Regions from separate parts of the Paenibacillus sp. N3/727 genome, predicted to be linked through region 1. Evidence: riboswitches for the same ligand, from Rfam matches in the RefSeq annotation. Region 1 holds a riboswitch; the other holds the start of a gene.
What was found. Region 1 has a riboswitch for cyclic di-AMP ahead of MNQ98_RS28310 (hypothetical protein). Riboswitches for the same ligand answer to the same signal wherever they lie in the genome.

Region 1 (5,970 bases):
AATAGTGCTTATGGCCTCGGCCACCGTCAGTCCCTTTAATCGCATAAACACAGACGACCAGCGCACAAGATCCGCATACTCTCTCGTATCCGGCAGTGCATACTCCGCATAGCCAGAAGCACCGCTACAAGATATTTTAAACAATCCACAGTTCGTACTCTTATCGTTCCACGGAATATCCTGTTCAGCCGAGTTACCGTCAAAACGGAAAATCTCCATATAACGTATCGTAGTTTCGTGTAGTTTATGTTCCGTTAATTGCGGTAAAGAGTCTGTTATTTTAGCCATCTCACAGTCTCCTTTTCTAGGGTTCAATTGCAGCACAAAAAGCCTGAAAGAGCAGAGAAACCCGCTCCCCAGGCGCTGAATGCGGCACAATCGTGCCACCTAAAGTATGATGGGTCGTGTTCTCTCCCAATACGCTTACGAGGTTAGCTGTCGGATTCGGGCTTGAGAGTGCCCTACCCTGTGCTTGCGCAGCAAGCTCTAAGGATTCACCCCATTCACCATTAATTATGGTGAGATTGGTTCCCCCGCCTCCCTTTCGGGAACTCAGCGTGTAGATTATATGGTTAAAGTTGGATGAATCATACGTCATTGTCCCTTTCAAAGTAAATGTTCATTTATGGTCTATAAATTCAAAATATCGACGAAAAAGCCAAAAGAAAACGTGTACATTAGGGCTTGACATCGATTATCCATACAAATGCACAGTATTTTACCACTTTACGAAAAATTAACGAAATACAGAGAAATACAGAGTATGAAGCAGTATTCGGGTGATCGAACTTCTTTCCCGCAGCTATCCGGTTAAAAAACACCTCAAATGTGCCTCTCCCTCGATTTACATTACGAACCGCCAGACGTATGATACGAATCATGAATTGAACAATGTTTTCTCATGAATCGCTGAATTCCCTTGCTAGGCAAGGGAAACGGGGGAACCAAACAAGGAGATGCGCCAGGTGGTGTGAGAGCCACCATTGAACATCTCCAGGGGTGAATCCTGATCCAAAGACTCCATGAAATTCGGATCAGGTAGGGCGACTCTCACCGCCCGAATCCGACAGCTAACCTCGTAAGCGTTGAGTTAAGCAGTCACGCATTTAATTGACGCGGTCTGCTCACAAGGAGAGGATGATGAAGCTTGTGATCGAGAAACACGACCACAGGGCTTGATGCCTCTGTGGTTTTTTACAAAATGCTTTTTATTCGCTGAGTCCTTGAATGGAAAAGGAACGGGGGAACCAAACGAGAGACGTGTATTTCTCTCAGGGGTGAATCTCATCGGCAGGATAACTGCCTATGGGTAGGGCGACTCTCACGCCCGAATCCGTCAGCTAACCTCGTAAGCGTATCGAGAGAGGCAACGATTGTCGTGTGCAAGGCACGGTGTATTTCACTGTGTCATCAGAAGCCACGGGAAGAGTGACTCTCCTTCCCTGTGGCTTCTTTTTTGTTGCCTTCTCTTTCTAGTAATCAGGAGGAGAAAACATGGAAAAATTGCAAGATCTGATCATCGTATCCGCTCCAACCAAGGCAGGGGAGGAATTCGTAACCCAGCTTATTCGAAATAAAATTCCGTTTGCAGCCATTGTGAACAACCGGGCAGAGCAAGATCGTCTGGATAAGCTTGGAGCCAAAAACATGATCTTGATCGACACTACTGATGAACAAACCTGGATCATTCCCGAGTTTTCCGTCAGCAAGGTGTTCCTGTTTGAAAGCAGTCTGAACCTGTGCTGCCGTTATTTGCGGATTTGCCGTACATGGACCTCAGATCCGATCTATGTCATCACTCATTCAAGCAATCCAAGATTAATTTATAAAGGACTTGGCGCAACAATCGTGCTGCACACGAACCATACCAATGTTTCCTTCTTAATTTCATCACTCGTCAGCTAGCCACTATTATTTATTAAATATGTTTTGGAGGGATTGACATGCAGGATCTGTGCATGGTGCTCATTCTAGGAGGAACTTACGCACTGTTCACCTTGTTTTTATCCTGGTGCGGACGCGTGGTCAATGAACCGGAGGCTGATAACCAATGATCATCATTATGGCATTTATGATCTTTATTTTTCTGTATTTGATTTACGCGCTGATTCACCCGGAAAAATTCTAGGGGTGTTATTGAAGGAGGAAGCAATCAATCATGGGCATTGTACAAATTGCCATCGTTATTCTGGTTCTGGTGCTGCTCGTTAAGCCTCTCGGAACCCATCTGTATAATGTGTTTCGCAATGAAGCCAACGGCACAGATAAATGGTTCTCCTGGGCGGAGAAACCGATTTTCGCATTGATCGGGCTTAAAGAACGCAAGGGTATGAGCTGGAAAGTATATGCGATCAGCTTTGTGATAACCAACATCGTGCTGGTCGCGGCCGGTTATCTCATTCTAAGGCTACAAAAGATACTGCCGTTCAATCCAAACGGGATCGACAACATGGAGCCGACGCTATCGTTCAATACCATTATCAGTTTCATGACCAATACGAACCTGCAGCACTACAGCGGTGAATCGGGTCTCTCCTACTTCTCTCAGATGGCCGTCATCACCATGATGATGTTCACATCCGCTGCTACCGGACTGTGTGTCGCGATCGCATTTATTCGAGCGATTACCAGCAAAGGTACAACAATAGGCAACTTCTTTGAAGATTTTGTTAAGGCACATACACGAGTATTGATTCCACTAGCCTTTGTCGTGGCTATGGTGCTCGTTGCGCTGCATGTTCCACAAACCTTGAAACCTACCATTAATGTAACGACGCTTGAAGGCGCCGAGCAGCAAATTTCAGTTGGTCCAGTGGCTGCACTGGAATCCATCAAACATCTAGGCACGAACGGCGGCGGACATTTCGGCGTCAATTCGTCTCATCCGTTTGAAAATCCTAATCCGCTGACTAACGTAATCGAAATTTTATCAATGTGGTGTATTGCGGCGGCTCTGCCTTACACGTTCGGTTTATTTGCAAAGAACCGCAAGCAGGGCTGGATTATTTTCTCAGCCATGATGGTTCTGTTCATCGGATTCCTGTCACTTGCCTACATGTCTGAATCCAGCGGCAATCCGGCGATGAATCGACTTGGAATTGATGCTTCCCAAGGCAATATGGAGGGCAAAGAGGTCAGGTTCGGTATTGCCCAGTCTGCTCTGTTTACGACCGTAACCACAGCGGCCACAACCGGATCGGTCAATAACATGCACGATACGCTGACACCGCTTGGCGGTATAACACCGCTGTCTCTCATGATGTTGAACTCTGTCTTCGGCGGAAAAGGCGTCGGTCTGATGAATATGTTAATGTACGCCATTCTGGCCGTGTTCCTCGCCGGACTCATGGTTGGACGAACGCCGGAGTTTCTAGGGCGGAAAATCGAAGCCCGGGAGATGAAGCTGATTGCGATTGCCATTCTGGCTCATCCCTTCATTATTCTCGCGCCAACTGCTCTCGCTCTCATGACGGACGCTGGTCAAGCGGGCATTACGAACGCAGGCTTTCATGGCATTTCACAAGTGCTGTATGAATATACTTCCTCGGCAGCGAATAACGGCTCCGGCTTTGAAGGTCTCGCGGATAACACGCCATTCTGGAATATCTCAACAGGGCTTGTCATGCTCTTTGGCCGCTATATTTCGATGATTTCGCTTCTGGCGGTAGGCGGCTCTCTGCTGCGTAAGCAGTGGATTCCTGAGACACTAGGGACATTCCGCACGGATAACCGGCTGTTCGCCTTTATTCTGATTGCGGTAGTCCTGATCATCGGGGCGCTGACATTCCTGCCCGTGATGGTGCTTGGCCCGATTGCCGAGCATTTAATGATCCGTTAATAGAAAAGGTGGATTATCCCAATGAATAACAATAGAAAAAAGGTATTAAGCGGAGATATGGTTCGCCAGTCGTTAAAAGATAGCTTCATCAAGTTAAACCCTATTACCATGATGAAAAACCCCGTGATGTTTGTCGTCGAGGTTGGTACATTTATCGTCCTCCTCATGACTATCTTTCCCCATTATTTCGGGACAGAAGACAGCATCAGCTTTAATCTGACCGTATTTGTGGTTCTGCTCTTAACCGTCTTGTTTGCCAACTTTGCCGAAGCTCTTGCTGAAGGGCGCGGTAAAGCCCAGGCTGACTCCTTAAAGCAGTCAAAGAAGGAAATCGCGGCCAACAAGGTTATGGACGGCGGCGGCATCAAGCGTGTTCCGTCTACCGATTTACGTAAAGGTGACATCGTAGTCGTCTCGCAGGGTGAGATGATTCCCGGTGATGGTGAGGTCATTGCAGGTCTGGCATCTGTCGATGAATCGGCCATTACCGGGGAATCAGCCCCGGTCATTAAAGAAGCCGGCGGGGATTTCAGTTCGGTAACCGGCGGCACACGGGTTGTCAGCGATCATATTAAAGTCCGGATCACCAGCGACCCCGGCGAGTCATTCATTGATCGGATGATCACGCTCGTAGAAGGTGCATCTCGTCAGAAAACACCGAATGAAATTGCGCTGAATACCCTTTTGACCGTACTAACATTAATATTCCTGATCGTGGTTGTCACGCTTGCCCCGATCGCCAAATATCTCGGAATCGAGCTTTCGATTCCCGTCCTGATCTCTCTTCTCGTCTGTCTGATCCCAACCACCATCGGTGGTCTACTGTCCGCAATCGGGATTGCCGGCATGGACCGGGTGACGCAGTTCAACGTGCTGGCAATGTCCGGTAAAGCGGTTGAAGCTGCCGGCGACATCAATACGATGATTCTCGATAAGACAGGAACGATCACGTTTGGTAACCGGATGGCAAGCCAGTTTATCCCGGTCGGTTCGGAACCTGTCGGCTCTGTCGCCCAGTGGGCAGCTGTCAGCTCAGTTATGGATGAAACGCCTGAAGGTCGCTCTGTTCTCGAACTGATGAAGAAAGAAAGCTTAGGATTTGACGAATCTATTACATCCGGTGCCGAATTCATCGAGTTTAAGGCTGAGACACGGATGAGCGGTATGGATCTGAAAGACGGCCGAAAAGTTCGCAAAGGAGCAGTCGATGCCGTAAGAGCCTGGGTTCAGTCTCAAGGAGGCATGATCCCGTCCGATCTGATTGCCAAAGGAGACGCCATCGCTACCGAAGGTGGAACACCGCTGGCTGTGGCGGTAGATAACCGGATTTACGGCCTCATCTACCTAAAGGATACGGTGAAGCCGGGCATGAAGGAACGTTTTGACCAGCTTCGCAAAATGGGCATCAAGACGATTATGTGTACCGGCGACAATCCGCTGACTGCAGCTACCATTGCCCGAGAAGCAGGTGTGGATGACTTCATCGCCGAAAGTAAGCCTGAAGATAAAATCGCCGTTATCCGCAGGGAGCAGGCCGAGGGCAAACTGGTCGCCATGACTGGTGACGGAACGAACGATGCTCCGGCACTGGCGCAAGCGGACGTCGGTCTTGCCATGAACAGCGGCACAACCTCTGCCAAAGAAGCTGCCAACATGGTCGATCTGGATTCTGACCCGTCCAAAATTATTGAAGTGGTCGCCATTGGCAAGCAACTGCTAATGACCCGCGGTGCATTGACTACCTTCAGTATCTCGAACGATGTGGCTAAATATTTCGCCATCATTCCGGCGATGTTTACGGCAGCCATTCCGAGCATGAACGCATTGAATATCATGGGGCTGGGTTCCCCTATGTCCGCGATTTTATCGGCTTTGATTTTTAACGCCCTCATTATCCCGCTGCTCATACCACTTGCAATGAAAGGCGTAGCTTATAAACCGATGAGCTCGACCAAGCTGCTGCAGCGTAATATTTTGATCTACGGATTGGGCGGTGTGATCGTACCGTTCATTGGCATCAAGCTGATTGATATGATTGTCCACTTGTGGATTTAATGAAGAGACAGAGCGGAAATTAATCTAAAGATAGATATGGAAAGGTCGAATAACGATGAATAACCATGAACAAAAAA
Region 2 (5,970 bases), 300 kb from region 1:
CAATATGGTGCTGATTGAATGTATTAAGGATGGCAAGCCAGAGGTACGTTTGCAGCCACCAATCATTGTCTATGATGATCAAGGACAGTACTGCCGCGAAATGATGGAAATATATTATGGATCAAGTGAGGGAAAATCATGAACCTGACCTGTCAAAATAGCTTTGAGGTACGTGTTGAGGGAAGTCCCGGATCATTGTATTTGGTGGCAACGCCGATCGGGAATCTCGAGGATATGACCTACCGAGCTGTGCGCACACTTCATGAGTGTGATATTATCGCCGCGGAGGATACTCGGCAGACCCGTAAATTGCTCACGCACTTTGAAATTCAGCCCAAGCAGCTGTTTAGCTATCATGAGCATAATAAGGGGGCAAGCGGTCCTGAAATTATACGCTATATAATAGAAGGAAAAAATGTGGCGATCGTCAGTGATGCCGGTCTGCCTGCTATTTCCGACCCGGGATCGGACCTGGTGAGACTGGCTGTTGCCGAAGGTATTTCGGTCATTCCTGTACCGGGGGCGAATGCCGCACTTTCCGGTTTAATTGCTTCGGGTCTGCCGACCGAACGCTTTACATTTATCGGATTTTTACCCCGTGAGCGGAAAGATATAATAGCTCAGTTGTCCTCCTTTCAGGCAGCACAGGGCACATTGCTATTTTACGAATCGCCACACCGGGTAAAGAAGACGCTGGAAATTATGTTAGAGGCGCTTGGGGACCGAAATGTAGCTCTCGCGCGTGAGTTGACAAAACGTTATGAAGAATTTGTACGCGGTCCAATATCGGAATGTCTGAGCTGGCTGGAGGAGCATCCACCGCTTGGTGAATACTGTATCGTTGTAGAAGGTGCCAGCGCGGAGGAAGAGCAGCGGGAGAGAGACGCTTGGTGGCAAGAACTAACGCTTGAAGCACATGTAGAGCATTATGAAAGCGAAGGTATGAGCCGTAAGGATGCCATGAAAAAAACCGCCTCCGATCGTGGTGTCTCCAAACGTGATATTTATAACTCACTGCTGAACAACTAAGGGATGAGGCAAAATTGTGTAAGAAAGTATCAGTCAGATGGGTGTGCTATCTTTAAAGGAAATAGAGTCGCGGGAGTTAAAAAAGAAAAAAAATACCTCCCTGCGGCTGGGTTCATAGCCGAGGAAGGCGTCAAGGAGATATGAAAAAGGTTAGAATTAACAATTTCGATTAAAACTATTATATACCATGTTTCTTAATTTGTCACAGGTGTTGGAATTTCTGAGATACATTCATTGCAAACAATTTTGCCTTTGAAGTAAGTTACGTTCTCAGCATTACCGCAGAAGATGCAGGCAGGCTCGTATTTCTTGAGCATAATACGCTCACCGTCCACGTAGATTTCGAGAGCATCCTTCTCACCGATTCCTAATGTGCGGCGGAGTTCAATTGGAATAACGACCCTTCCTAGTTCATCTACTTTTCTTACAATACCTGTTGATTTCATCATAACTGATTGATGCCCCTCTCGCCATAGTTTAAAAAAGTCATAATTCGACAATGTTCTCTTTTTTATGTTATTTATAGTACCAACGATTCCCAAAACAGTCAACCTATAAATTTGAAAATAAGAAACTTATTTACGAATATATAGTGAACAAAAGCCTTATTCTACTAGAGAAATGTCAAAAGTCTTAGGTAAATAAGCTTGTATATGTTCATGTCGATTTGGAAAGCGGGATTTTACGTTATTCGACATTATTCGACAATAGGTGTCAAAAAAAGTGGGGAAGCGATTTCGATGTTCAGGATAAGGAGATGAAAAGCATGCATTTACCGATTACGGAGGAAAAAGTATTTAAAGATCCGGTTCACAACTATATTCATGTACAGGACGACATGATCTGGAGGTTAATTAATACACCGGAATTTCAGCGGCTTCGCCGGGTAAGGCAGCTTGGGACTTCATTCCTAACTTTTCATGGAGCCGAGCATAGTCGTTTTTCGCATTCATTAGGCGTATATGAAATTACGAGAAGAATCATTTCTCAATTCGAACGTAGCGGTTATCCCGATTGGCCGAAAGAGGAGCGGCTGCTCACTTTATGTGCTGCGTTGCTTCACGATCTCGGGCATGGGCCTTTTTCTCATTCTATAGAAGAGGCTTTTCAAATGAATCACGAGGACTGGACTTGTAAAATTCTGCTTGGAGATACATGTGTAAATAGCGTCCTCCGAGAGGTGGCTGCAGATTTTCCGCAGCGGGTAGCCTCAGTCATCAACAAAACATATGAAAAGCCGATTGTCATCAATCTTGTGACCAGTCCGCTAGATGCAGACCGGATGGATTACCTGCTGCGCGACGCATACTACACGGGTGTTAATTATGGCACGATTGATATAGACCGGATATTGCGGATGCTCCGCCCGTATCGGGACCGGGTGGTGGTGAAAGAATCAGGAATGCACGCGGTGGAAGATTATTTGATGTCTAGGTATCAGATGTACTGGCAGGTTTATTTTCATCCGGTGACCCGAAGTTCGGAGATTATACTGAGGCAAATCTTCAGGAGAGCGAAGGAACTATTCCGCGAAGGTTATGAATTTAGTTTTATGGTAGAGCCGTTGCCAGCTTTATTTGAGGGAAATCCGACGGTGAGCCAATATTTGCGTCTGGATGAAGCGTTGATTCAGACGACCTTTTTGCAGTGGACGGCCGAGAAGGATGAGCTTCTGAGTGATTTATGTGGTCGGTTTATGCATCGCAGGCTCTATAAATATGTAGAAATCGACACCATAGATAGAGAGACCGTCGACGGAATCCGCCAGGCGTTTCGTGATGCGGGACTCCACCCGGATTATGATTTCGAGATTGATTATCCGACCGATCTTCCTTATGATGAATTTCATTCCGGATCGCCTGAGAGCGATAAACAGATTTTGCTGCTGGACAGACATGAACATGTGCGTGAAATATCCGAAGTATCTGATATAGTGCGCTCTATTAGCGGGATTCACCGCGGGCGATACCGTCTATACTTTCCTGAGGAAAAGGTGAGGAACGTTTTGAATACCTTGCCGGAGGATGTCAAAAGCGTCTTTGGACAAGGTTGATAAAATAGATACAAGTAAAGTATTGAACAGCTAGAAGCGGCGGTTATTACTGTGCTGGTCTGCGACAAGAAAGGAGATTGTTTATTTATGTTATTCGACACACATACACATCTGGATGCTCCCGAGTTCGACGAAGATCGTGAGGAGGTTATCAACTGTGCCTTGGAAGCCGGTGTAACCCGAATGATCAACATCGGCTTTAACCGGGAAACGATTCCTTCCACCATGAAATTGGCGGAAACTTATGATTTTATTTATGCGGCAGTGGGTTGGCATCCCGTAGATGCGATCACGATGAAGGACGGAGATTTGGAATGGATCGCTACTCTTTGCAGTCATGAGAAAGTAGTGGCTATCGGTGAAATCGGCCTGGATTACCATTGGGACACCTCTCCCAAGGAAGTTCAGCATGAGGTGCTGCGTAGGCAGATTGGTTTAGCACGGGAATTGAACATGCCGATTGTTATTCATAACCGAGATGCACATGAGGATATCGTGAAGATTTTGAAAGAAGAGAAGGCGTCAGAGGTCGGTGGAGTGATGCACTCCTTTTCCGGCAGCTGGGAAACGGCCAAGCAGTGCCTACATATGGGCTTCCATATTTCTTTCGGTGGGCCGATAACGTTCAAAAATGCGAGACAGCCAAAAGAGGTCTTAGCACAGGTCCCGATGGACCGACTGCTCATCGAAACCGACTCCCCTTATTTAACGCCTCATCCGTTTCGGGGGAAGCGTAATGAGTCTGCTCATGTGAAATTAGTGGCCGAGGCAGCGGCTGAGATTAGGGGCCTGTCTCTGGAAGAATTAGGTTCAATTACGACCAAAAATGCTCTGGAACGATTTGGTATTAAATGAAATCGAGAGTAAATGTGATGAAAAACAGAGCATTAACGACCAATTAAAGTTTTTTAACCGAAAAAGGCGACGATATTACAATATTTTAACCTTTTATCTGAAAAAATGTGGTTGATTGTTGCTTTACAACCTGCATAGAAACAGGATATCATCTTTTCAGTGATAAGAAGCTGATCGGAAAACGAACAGCCGAATATTTTATGAACCGTCTCGCTTAATCTCCGATGTTCGGAGAACGGGGGAACCGATACAGGAATAGCTGGCAATCATGCTGCGCTCCACTGTATTTGATTTCTTTTTGGGTCTTTGGGGTGAATTTGAAGGCAGCCGCCATGAGCGGGTGACTTGAGATAGGGCGTCTCTCTTACGCCCGAACCCGACAGCTAACTCCGTAAGCGTAAGTAAGAGAGGCAAACTCGTGCATGCTATTTTCCAGATTCCAGACATCAGGAAGCCACGAAAGAGTCTCTATAACTCTTTCTTTGGCTTTCTTTTATTTTAGAATATTGGAGACAGTATCGTCATACTTTTGGTAAACAGGAGGTGACGATCGTATGGACGGGAAGACGGGGATTAACGCAGGGTGTAGATAGATAGCAGGGCACCCTGTGAGACAATTTGCTATAGTCACGTCAAATGCAATCATGCGTTACCTAGACGGCGGGACTATGAAGGAGGATGACATAGTGGGCGTTATTCAACCAGAAGAGACCCATGAATCACAATCATCCAGCATGTCTTACGCATTACGATGGAAGCATGAGAATTTGCGTCACCTAATGCTGGCCGCCATTGGCGCCATCGCAATTACAGTGCTCGTACTTCTGATTGTTCACAATCAGGCGGGCAAAAAAATTCACCTTGTGGTTGACGGACGTGTCACCACAGTGGAAACCCGAGAGGCTATGCTTCATGAAGTGCTGGATGAGCAGGCCATCTCCCTGAAGCCGCAGGATGAGGTTTCCATGCCGTTAAATGGTGTACTCCAGGATGGAGACCGTATATTTATTAAACTCGCAGTACCTGTGAAAGTGACTGCAGACGGTAAAGTAAACACAATATTTACTACCCAAGATACGGTTGGAAATGTGCTTAAGGAAACAGGCATTTCAATCAAGGGCGAAGATACAGTAAAGCCTTCCCTGGAAACGAAAATTATTGAAAAAGCAGACATTCGCGTCGTTCGCGTCACGAAACAAACGGTTAAGCAAACTGAAAACCGCTCTTTCCGTGTCATCAAAACGGCAGATCCTTCTCTTGTGAAGGGCGATAACCGGGTGATTCAAAGTGGTAAGCCGGGCATCGTGGTTAACCATATCGAGAAAGTCTACGAGGACGGAAAGCTTGTTTCAAAAAATGTGATAGGCAAAGAGATACAGCGTAAGACGAAGGATAAAATTATTGCAGTTGGCACGAAAAAAGTAGTAGTGCCTGAAGAACCTGTCGCTGAAACTGAGTCTGCCGACATAACCACGACTGCAAATGCTACCGTGAGAACGGCAGCCAAGGAATCGAGTCCAGAAAAGCCAGCAGTTAAGGCGGCATCCGCAAAAGTTAAAGTTAACAATGTGGTTTCCAGAGCCGGAGTTGACTTCGAATATAAAAAAGTACTAAACAATGTTTCTATGACAGCTTATTCCGCCGAACAGAAAGGCATCGGTACCCGCACAGCTTCCGGTACACGCGTAACGGAAGGACGTACGATTGCGGTGGACCCGAGTGTGGTTCCAATCGGTTGGTGGGTATATATTGAAGGCGTAGGCTTCCGCCGTGCAGAAGATACCGGTGGTGCCATTAAAGGCAACAAAATTGATGTCTATTTTGATTCTTTAAAAGCGGCATACAATTTTGGGCGTAAAAGCGGGCATACTGTTTATGTGATTGGCCCTGTGAAACCAGAGCTCAATTAACGCATGAATTCTGTTTTACATTGCCATGCTAATGCTATACTATTTAATTAATATTAATGTGATGCTAAGAAGAGGATGAATCATCCTCTTCTTTTGTTTTGGGAAGGAAGAAACAGGGAATGA

Region 2: it holds a riboswitch for cyclic di-AMP, as region 1 does, so the genes downstream of both, MNQ98_RS00135 (resuscitation-promoting factor) here and MNQ98_RS28310 (hypothetical protein) in region 1, are expected to answer to the same signal.

Annotation. Positions count from the first base shown of each region.
Region 1 is NZ_CP093336.1:6,067,423-6,073,392, forward strand. Features, by position in the region: gene MNQ98_RS28305 (hypothetical protein) at 1-288, opposite strand, end outside; cyclic di-AMP (ydaO/yuaA leader) riboswitch at 405-568, opposite strand; cyclic di-AMP (ydaO/yuaA leader) riboswitch at 898-1,100, shown strand; cyclic di-AMP (ydaO/yuaA leader) riboswitch at 1,204-1,371, shown strand; gene MNQ98_RS28310 (hypothetical protein) at 1,495-1,905, shown strand; gene MNQ98_RS29980 (potassium-transporting ATPase subunit F) at 2,072-2,128, shown strand; gene kdpA (potassium-transporting ATPase subunit KdpA) at 2,159-3,838, shown strand; gene kdpB (potassium-transporting ATPase subunit KdpB) at 3,860-5,893, shown strand; gene kdpC (potassium-transporting ATPase subunit KdpC) at 5,949-5,970, shown strand, end outside.
Region 2 is NZ_CP093336.1:23,851-29,820, forward strand. Features, by position in the region: gene MNQ98_RS00110 (tRNA1(Val) (adenine(37)-N6)-methyltransferase) at 1-142, shown strand, start outside; gene rsmI (16S rRNA (cytidine(1402)-2'-O)-methyltransferase) at 139-1,029, shown strand; gene MNQ98_RS00120 (AbrB/MazE/SpoVT family DNA-binding domain-containing protein) at 1,224-1,478, opposite strand; gene MNQ98_RS00125 (HD domain-containing protein) at 1,796-3,082, shown strand; gene MNQ98_RS00130 (TatD family hydrolase) at 3,170-3,937, shown strand; cyclic di-AMP (ydaO/yuaA leader) riboswitch at 4,139-4,350, shown strand; gene MNQ98_RS00135 (resuscitation-promoting factor) at 4,624-5,847, shown strand; gene rnmV (ribonuclease M5) at 5,967-5,970, shown strand, end outside.